2 linked regions of the Asanoa sp. WMMD1127 genome follow. The protein of the gene in region 2 interacts with the protein of the main gene of each other region in a pairwise test. Links are inferred from orthologs where the notes say so. Each region holds a gene or a part of one and is shown on either strand. Other genes may lie near its edges.

Region 1 (4,197 bases), 6.7 Mb from region 2 along the record:
AAGGTCGCTCCGCCGCCGCCGGTGACCGGGCCGCGCGTGCCGTTCGTGGCGCTGATCCTGGTGCTGGTGGTCGGTGGCGTGCTCGGCATCCTGGTGGTCAACACGAAGATCGCCGAGAACGCGTTCCGGATCGAGCGGCTGAAGGAGTCGGGCGCCGCGCTCGACCTCCAGCAGCAGGAGCTGCAGCGGGAGATCGCCCAGGCGAAGGCGCCGGGCAACCTGACCGCGCAGGCCCGCAAGCTCGGCATGGTCGGCGGGGGCGACCCGGCCTACATCCGGCTGCAGGACGGCAAGGTCATCGGGATCCCGAAGCCGGGCGCCGGCGCGCCGTCGGTGACGAGCGACCAGACCGCGGGGCGGTAGGCGTGCCGCCGCGGACGCCGGACCCCCGGCGCGACCCGCCCGCGGCGCGCCGGAACCCGCCACGGGGCGGCCGGCCCGACGACGACGGTCCCGCCCCGGCCCGCAGCGGCCGGGGCGGGATCTTCGAGGCGCAGGCCTACACGCCGCGCGGGCGGTCCGTGCGCGAGCAGGCGCGGACGCGGACGCCCCGGGCCACGCCGGAAGCGCCGGCGGAGCCGCCGACGCTGCGGGTCGTGGACGGTGGCCGGGCCGACGAGCCACGCACCACCACGCGCCCACCGGCGGCCCGGACGGCCGCGCCATCGGACCGGACCGGCGGGGCGGCGGGCCGGACCGGTGGCGCGGCGGGCCGGGCCGGTGGCGCGGCGGGCCGGACCGCCGGTGCGGCCGCCCGGACCGGGACCGCGGCCGGCGGGCGTCCGGCGAAGGCGACGGGCCGTGGCGCCGGCACCGCGGCGGGGGGCCGCACCGGGGCCGCGGGCCGTGGCACGACGGGCGCCGGGCGGGCCGGCTCGGCCGGCGGCCCGGCGAAGAAGGCGACCCGGACGACGACCGGCCGCACCGGCGGTCCGGCGAAGGGCGGGGCGACCGCGCCCCGGCCGCCCCTGCGCCGCAAGCCGCGGGCGCGACCCAAGCTGGCCGACCCCAACCGGCGCCTGCGCCTGGGCGCGTTCCTCGCGCTGGCCATGTTCGCCTGCATCGGCATCCGGCTGGTCACCCTGCAGATCATGCCGACCCCCGCGTACGCCGACGGCGGCATCGAGGACCGCCTGCGCAGCGTGACCCTGTTCGCCTCCCGGGGCGGCATCTACGACCGCTCGGGCGTGCCCCTGACGCACAGCGTCGAGGCCCGCTACATCTACGCCGACCCGGAGATGGTCAAGAACCCGGCCGAGGCCGCCACGAAGCTCTCGCCGCTGCTCGGGGTGGCCCGCTCCGACCTCGAGAAGCGGATGGCCAAGCGCAAGCTGCCCACCGGCGTCTGGTCGAACTTCTCGTGGCTGGCCCGCGGTGTGCCGATCGAGCAGGCCCAGCAGGTGATGGCGCTCAACATCGCCGGCATCGGCATCGGCCGCGACGAGCGCCGGGAGATCCCGGGCGCCGACCTGGCCGCCAACCTGATCGGCTTCACCGGCGAGGACATGACCGGCCTGGAAGGGCTGGAGATGCGCTACGACGACGTGCTGCGCGGCACCAACGGCAAGCACCGGTTCGAGGCCGGCAACGGCAACCTCGACACCCCGATCCCCGGCGGCTACAACGAGGTCGTACCGGCCAAGCCCGGCAGCTCGCTGACCCTGACCATCGACCGAGACCTGCAGTACGAGATCCAGCGGTCGCTCAGCGAGAACATCCGCGCCCGGAAGGGCACCGTCGGCGCGGCCGTGGTGCTCGACGTCAAGACCGGCGAGGTGCTGGCCCAGGCGAGCCAGCCGACCTACAACGCGGCCGACTGGGAGGGCTTCAAGGCCACCGACCGGGAGGACGCGGCGACCTCGTTCGTCGTCGACCCGGGCTCGGTGCACAAGGCGATCATCTTCGGCGCGGGCCTCGAGGAAGGGGTGATCACGCCGAAGACGGTCTGGCGGATCCCCTCGACGATCCGCAAGGCCGACGTGACCTACGCCGACACGCACCCGGCCAACAACGCGAAGATGTCGATGGCCGGCGCGCTGGCGTACTCGTCGAACGTCACGACCATCAAGATCGCGGACCAGCTCGGTGCGCAGAAGGTCTACGACTACCAGCTCAAGTTCGGCCTCGGTAAGCCGACGGGAGAGGGGATGCCGGGTGAGGCGAGCGGGCGCGTGCTGCCGCCGGACGAGTGGAACGGCTCCTCGCCGGGCTCGATCCCGATCGGGCACAGCGTCGACGTGACCCCGCTGCAGATGGCGGCCGTCTACGCCGCGATCGCCAACGACGGCGCCTGGATCCAGCCGCACCTGATCAAGGAGACCGTCACGGGGGACGGGCGGCACGTGGCCCCGACGGCCCCGGAGACCCGGCAGGTGCTCAGCCCCAAGCACGCGGCCGAGCTCCGCACGCTGATGGAGGCGGTGACCACGATCCCGGACGCGACCGGTGTGTCCGGCCGGATCAAGGGTTACCGGGTGGCCGGCAAGACGGGCACCGGCAAGCGCGTGGTCGACGGACAGTACGCGCCTGGCGACGTGGCGTCGTTCATCGGCATGGCGCCGGCCGAGGCGCCCCGCTACGTGGTCGCGGTGTTCGCCTACACCCCGGGCGGGGGTGGCGGCGACGTCGCGGGGCCGGCGTTCCGCGAGATGATGCAGTACACGCTGCAGCACTACCGCGTGCCGCCGAGCACCAAGGCCGCGCCGAAGTACACGGCCTTTCCGTAGATCAGCGTGGGTATGCGGAAGCCGGGCACGGACCGGGTAGGGTCTGACGCCGTGCCCGGCAATCCGCGCCCCCGCGCCGTCGCTCCCGTCCGGCTCGCCGACCTGGCGGCCCTGGTCGGGGCCGGCATCGATGCCGCGACCGACGTCGCGGTGACCGGGATCACCCATGCCAGCGGCGAGGTGCGCCCCGGCGACCTCTACGCCGCGCTGCCCGGCGCCCGCCGGCACGGCGCCGAGTTCGTCCCGGCGGTGGCCGCGGCCGGCGCGGTCGCGGTGCTGACCGACCCGGCCGGCGCCCCCGCCGCGGCGGCGGCGGGCCTGCCGGCGATCGTGGTCGACGACCCGCGCGAGGCGCTCGGCGCGGTCGCCGCCCGCGTCTACGGCGACCCCACGGCGGACCTGGCCGTCATCGGCCTCACCGGCACCGCAGGCAAGACGTCGACCGCCTACCTGGTCGAGTCCGGGCTGCGCGCGGCCGGCCACGTGACCGGGCTGATCGGCACCGTCGAGACGCGCCTCGGCGACCTCGTCGTCGACAGCGTGCGCACCACCCCGGAGGCCACCGACCTGCACGCCCTGCTGGCGGTCGCCCGCGAGCAGGGTGTCACCGCGGTCGTCATGGAGGTGTCGAGCCACGCCCTGGCGATGGGCCGCGTCGGCGGCGTGCGCTTCGCGGTCGGCGGCTACACCAACTTCGGCCAGGACCACCTCGACTTCCACGCCGACCGCGACGACTACTTCGCCGCCAAGGCCCGGCTCTTCGACGGGCGCTGCCGGGTCGAGATCCTCAACTTCGACGACCCGGCCCTGACGCCGCTGCGCAAGCCCGCCACCGTCACCTACTCGGCCGCCGGCGACCGCGCCGCGACCTGGTGGGCCGACGGGGTCGCCGACGCCGGCTACGGCCAGGCCTTCACGGCGCACGGCCCGGCCGGCGCCGTCGACGCCGGCGTCGCCCTGCCCGGCCTGCACAACGTGGCCAACGCGCTGCTCGCGATCGCCTCGCTGGCCGCGGTCGGCGTCGACCCGGCCACCGCGGCGGCCGGCGTGGCCGCCTGCCCGGGCGTGCCGGGCCGGCTCGAGGTGGTCGACGCGCCGGGCCCCGTCATCGGCGTCGTCGACTACGCGCACAAGCCCGACGCGATCGTGGCCGCGCTGCGCGCGCTGCGCGCCCGGGCGCAGTCGCGAGGCGGCCGGCTGATCTGCGTGATCGGCGCGGGCGGCGACCGCGACCGGGGCAAGCGCCCGCTGATGGGCGCCGCCGCGGCCGAGGGCGCCGACCTGGTGCTGGTGACCGACGACAACCCGCGCACCGAGGAGCCGGCCGCGATCCGGGCCGAGGTCCTGACCGGCGCGCGGGGTGCCGGGCCGGCGGCGGTCGAGGAGATCACCGGCGGGCGGCGGGCGGCCATCGACGAGGCGGTCCGGCGGGCCGGTGACGACGACGTGATCGCGGTGCTCGGCAAGGGGC
Region 2 (5,095 bases):
AGTTGCCGACCTGGATCCAGCCGAGCTCCCCGAGGCTCAGCAGGCTCAACGGATGCACGGCGGGATCGAAACCCGCCCGCGTCAGCGATTGAGTGAGCACCAGCCCGACGAAGAGCGGCCCCGCCAGCGCCCCGCACACCAGCATGGCCCTGGTGCGACCGGCGATGACGCTCGCCTCAGCGCTGCCGGACCCGGCGGACACGGCCGTCATCCCGTTCTCCTGACTTCTCGACGTTACTGAACTTGTTGGTTCACTATAAGCACGACGCGAGTCCACCCGTCAAGGCCGATTGTGGGTGGTCGTGAGCGGGTACCGCTGTGCGATGTCCCAGATGCCGAGCGACGCGGTCGCGGCGGGCTCCGGCCGACCGGCCAACGCCCCGGGCAAGCGCTCGCGCCGCAAGACGTGGCTGGTCAGCGGCCTGGCCGTGTTACTCATCATGTGCGGTGGCGGGGCGGCGATCGGCGCGTACTACGTCGACACCGTGCCGCCGCCCGACGAGTTGGTGCTGCCGGAGTCGACGACGGTCTACTACGCCGACGGGAAGACGCCGATGGCGAAGCTGGGCACCGAGAATCGCACGATCCTGCCGTACGAGCAGATCAACGACGCGGTCAAGCAGGCCATTGTGGCGGCCGAGGATCGGACGTTCTGGACGAACGAGGGCATCGACTTCCGCGGTGTGCTGCGCGCCGCGTGGAACAACGTCACCGGCGGTGATCGGCAGGGCGCCTCGACGATCACCCAGCAGTACGCCCGGATCGCCGCCGATCTGCGCGGCGTCACCTACTCCCGCAAGCTGCGCGAGGCCGTCATGGCCTGGAAACTGGACGACAACCACAGCAAGGACGAGATACTCGGCTTCTATCTCAACACCGTGCCGTTCGGCCGCGGGGCGTACGGCATCGAGGCGGCGGCGCAGACGTTCTTCGGCAAGACGGCCCGCAAGGACGCGCCCCGCGAGAGCCAGCTGACCCAGTCGGAGGCCGCTGTGCTGGCCGCGATGGTCAAGCAGCCGGAGGCGAACCCGGACGACCCCGAGGGCCAGCCGGGCTACGACCCGAAGCGCAACGACAAGGCTCGCCAGAACTCGATCGAGCGGTGGCGATACATCCGTGACGGGATGGTCGCGCTGGGCTATCTGTCCGCGGCCGAGGGCGCGGATCTCGCCTACCCGGACACCGTCCGTGACTACGATCCCCGGGCCGGTCAGTCCGGCCTCGACCGGCCGGCCGGGCTCGTCGTCAACCACGTGCTGAGCGAGCTGCGCGGCACCGAGCCGTTCAAGGACCGCCCGTTCGACTACGTCCGCAACGGCGGCTTCCGGATCGTGACGACGGTCGACAAGCGCGCACAGGACGCGGCCGAGGCCGCCGCGAACATCCACGGCGACAAGGCGCCGGACGTCGTGCGGGGACAACCCAGGAACTGGCAGTCCGCCCTGGTGGCCGTGGAGCCCGGCAGCGGCCGGGTGCTCGCGTACTACGGCGGCGACGACGGGCTCGGCGCCGACTACGCGGGCTGGTACCTCGACGACGAGGGCCAGGCCGCGGGGTTCGGGCAGCACCCACCGGGCTCGTCGTTCAAGGTGTACGACCTCGCGGAGGCGCTGCGGAACGGCATCTCGCCGAAGCAGCGCTTCGACTCCCCCGCGACCCAGGAGTTCCCGAAGAGCGGCCGCACCCGCGACAGCGCGGCCGGTCCGATCCGCAACTCCGGCAGTGCGGCCTGCCAGCCGCAGTGCGCGCTGTGGGAGGCGACCGTCGCGTCGTTGAACACCACGTACTTCGGGCTCACCGAGCAGCTCGGCGTGCCCGCCGTCATCGACATGGCGCGCAAGGCCGGCGTCGAGTCGATGTGGGCCAACGAGCAGGGCAAGCCCGAGCCCGTGCGGGTCGACCTGCGCGAGACGTCAGGCCAGGAAGCCGCATCGCGGTTCTCCACCGAGGTCGGCATCGGCCAGTACGGCATCACCGTGCAGGACCACGCCAACGGCATGGCGACGTTCGCGGCCGGCGGCAAGCGCGCGAACGCACACTTCGTCCGGTCGGTGTCCAAAGGGGACGACGAGCTCTACCAGGAGCAGTTGACGCAAACGGACGTGGGACTCAGCCCGGAGCAGGCCAAGCAGCTCAACTGGACGCTGCGCCGGGTCGAGGCCGCGAAGGTGCCGGACTGGGACGCGGCAGGCAAGACCGGCACGTGGCAGGCCGGCAAGAGCACCACGCAGAACCTGCACGCCTGGATGGTCGGCTACACCGGCGCGATGGCCGCGGCCGTCTGGCTCGGCACCACGGACGGCAAGCCGCTGCGCACCAAGGACGGCAGCTACGACGTGTACGGCGCGAGCCATCCGGGACGGATCTGGCAGCAGTTCATGACCGAGGCGGCAAAGGCGATGGACCTCGACCCGGACGACCACCGGTTCGCGCAGCCGGCGTTCCCGCAGGAAACGCCGTCCGCGGCCCCCACGGCGGAAACGCCGGCGCCGTCGACCGGCAGTCCCGAGCCGACCGACACACCGCAACCGACGCCGTCGACCGAGCCGACGCCCACGCCCGCACCGACCAAGCCACCGAAGCCGACCCCCACCACCCGCCCGTCCAACCCGGTCACGCCGCCCCCACCACGAGAAGCGGCATGATCCAGACCTTGGCGAAGACAGCGCCGCCCTGGGCGACGTTCGCCCAGGGCGGCACGCGGTCGGCAGCCGTTGGCGTGGCCGTCAGGCCCGCTTCGTGAAGGTCGAGCGTGCCCAGGCGTAGCCGACGACCGCGATGGCCACGCACCAGATCAGGGCGGGGATCACGTCCCCGGCTGCCGGTACGCCGTTGAGAAGTCCGCGCACGGTCTCGATGATCGGCGTAAAAGGCTGGTATTCGGCGAACTGCCGCAGGCCGGGTCCCATCTTCTCGGCGGGAACGATGGCGCTGCTGAAGAACGGCAACATGACCAGCGGTACGGTGGCCAGGCCCGCGGTCTCCGGGGACTTGGCCGAGAGCCCCAGCGCGACGGTGAACCATCCGGCCGCGACGGCGAGCAGCACGACGATTCCCGCGATGGCGAGCCAGTCGCGCAGGCCGGCGGTCGGGCTGAAGCCGAGCAGGAACGCGACGCCGACGAGGGCGGCGATGGCGATCAGGTTGGTCAACACACTGGCGACGACGTGGCCGGTGAGCACCGCGCCGCGGGACACGTCCATGACCTTGAACCGGTTGATGATGCCCTTGGTCATGTCGGCGTTGACGGACGTCGCGACCGATCCGAGGCCGTAGCAGACGGCCAGCAGCATCAGCCCCGGCGTGGCGTAGTCGATGTAGTCGACGCCGACGGCGAAAGCGTCGCCGAACATGTACACGAACATCAGCATGATCACGATCGGCATCAGGACCGCGTTGAACACCGAGGTGGGGTTGCGGGCTATGTGCTTGGCGTTGCGGCGCAGCATCACCAGCGCGTGGGACTTCATGGTGCGACCACCTCTGCGGTGTGGCCCGTGAGGGCGAGGAAGACGTCGTCGAGGTCGGGGGTGTGCACCGACAGTTCGTCGGCTTCGAGGGAGTACTCGTCGAGCCGATCCAGCAGGGCCCGCAGCGACTTGGTCCCGCCGTCGCCCGGTACCCGCAGCGTCAGGGCGTCGTCGTCGCGGGTGGCTTCGGGTAGGGCCTGCGCGGCGGCGGCGAGCTCCACGGCGGTGGTGAACCGCAACCGCACGTGGGTGCCGGGGATCTGGCGCTTGAGCTCGTCGGGTGTGCCCTGGGCGACCAGGCGGCCCTGGTCGAGCACCGCGATCCGGTCGGCGAGCTGGTCGGCCTCCTCCAGGTACTGCGTGGTGAGGAAGACGGTGACGCCGTCGGAGACCAGCCCGCGCACGATCGACCACATGGTGTGCCGGCTGCGCGGGTCCAGTCCGGTGGTCGGCTCGTCCAGGAAGATGATCTGCGGGTTGCCGACGAGGGTCATCGCCAGGTCGAGTTTGCGGCGCATGCCGCCGGAGTAGGTCGAGGCGGCCTTGTCCGCCGATCCGGTGAGCTCGAACCGTTCCAGCAGCTCGGTGACGACGCGCTCGCCGTGGCGCACGCTGCTGAGGTCGACCATCAGCCGCAGGTTCTCGCGGCCGGTCAGCAGCTCGTCGACGGCGGCGAACTGGCCGGTGACGCCGATCGCGGCACGCACCAGCCTGGCCTCGGTCGCGACGTCGTGGCCGGCGACGCGGACTGTCCCGCCGTCGGCCTTCATCAGGGTGGTCAGCACGTTGACGGTGGTGGTCTTGCCCGCCCCGTTCGGGCCGAGCAGCGAGAACACCGTGCCCGCCGGGATCTCGAAGTCGATCCCGTCGAGCACGACCTTGTCCTTGTACGCCTTGCGTAGCCCGGAGACCGCGACCGCGGGCGTCGTCACGCGGTCACCTCCGCCGCGGCTGTGGAGAGCTTCAGTTCGTCCTGCCCGGACAGGGAGATGGGCATGGTGCTGTGCTCCTTGCGAGTCGTGATCGTCGGTCCGCGCCGTGGCGCGGACGCCGGGGCGGTCTGCCGCCTCGATGGCTCGAACGATCGCGCCTAGCGCTGTCGCCAGATCGTCGCGGGGCTGTCGCGGCGCTGTCACCGGCGCCGACACGGCCGCTCGCGGCAGGCCTAGCTGGTGCGATCAGTCACGGGGCGGCCAGGGCCGCGATCCGTTCCAGCGCGTCCTGCCTCGGCAGGGCTGCTCCCCGGCGGTAGATCTCGCGGTAGCCGGCGGCACCGAGGGTTCGGCCGAGCTCGATCCTCAGCCGGGCCACGAATTTGTCGGTATCTTGTGATCGTCCGCGGATGGCCTCGCTCATGCCGAGCGTCTCGGCCGCGCGCTCCGGTTCGCCTTCCAGCATCAGCAACCGGGCCACGCACTCCGCGTGGACCGCGATGGTAGCGCTGTTACCGAAGGTGAAGGTGCCGCGCAGCGCCCTGGGCAGCTGTTCGCGTGCCCCAGCCACCGCCCCTTCCGCGAGCCGGTTGTAGAGTCTGCCGGCTGCCAGCAGGTCGCGGCGTAGTTCGTCGGGAAAGGGCAGGCGGTGCAGCAGTGTTTCGAGCTGATCCAGCGCACGGTCAGCCGCTT

The links. The genes of interacting proteins can lie anywhere in the genome.
Region 1: the proteins of O7635_RS02945 (region 2) and O7635_RS34975 interact in binary tests that used the Escherichia coli proteins (3 or more experiments, as listed by UniProt). The link is inferred for Asanoa sp. WMMD1127 from one-to-one orthologs.

What each region holds. Positions count from the first base shown.
Region 1 is NZ_JARUBP010000001.1:7,322,090-7,326,286, reverse strand. Bases 59-3,045 are described here. They hold O7635_RS34975 (penicillin-binding transpeptidase domain-containing protein), read left to right. Parts: upstream 59-365; coding sequence 366-2,726; downstream 2,727-3,045. Other genes in these bases: O7635_RS34970 (UDP-N-acetylmuramoyl-L-alanyl-D-glutamate--2,6-diaminopimelate ligase), read left to right, coding at 2,739-3,045; O7635_RS34980 (hypothetical protein), read left to right, coding at 59-363. Outside these bases: more of O7635_RS34980, read left to right, coding at 1-58; more of O7635_RS34970, read left to right, coding at 3,046-4,197. UniProt on the Escherichia coli protein: Essential cell division protein that catalyzes cross-linking of the peptidoglycan cell wall at the division septum. Required for localization of FtsN.
Region 2 is NZ_JARUBP010000001.1:590,729-595,823, forward strand. Bases 1-2,984 are described here. They hold O7635_RS02945 (transglycosylase domain-containing protein), read left to right. Parts: upstream 1-323; coding sequence 324-2,645; downstream 2,646-2,984. Other genes in these bases: O7635_RS02940 (DUF998 domain-containing protein), read right to left, coding at 1-211; O7635_RS02950 (ABC transporter permease), read right to left, coding at 2,727-2,984. Also shown: more of O7635_RS02950, read right to left, coding at 2,985-3,470; O7635_RS02955 (ATP-binding cassette domain-containing protein), read right to left, coding at 3,467-4,402; O7635_RS02960 (BTAD domain-containing putative transcriptional regulator), read right to left, coding at 4,653-5,095. UniProt on the Escherichia coli protein: Cell wall formation. Synthesis of cross-linked peptidoglycan from the lipid intermediates.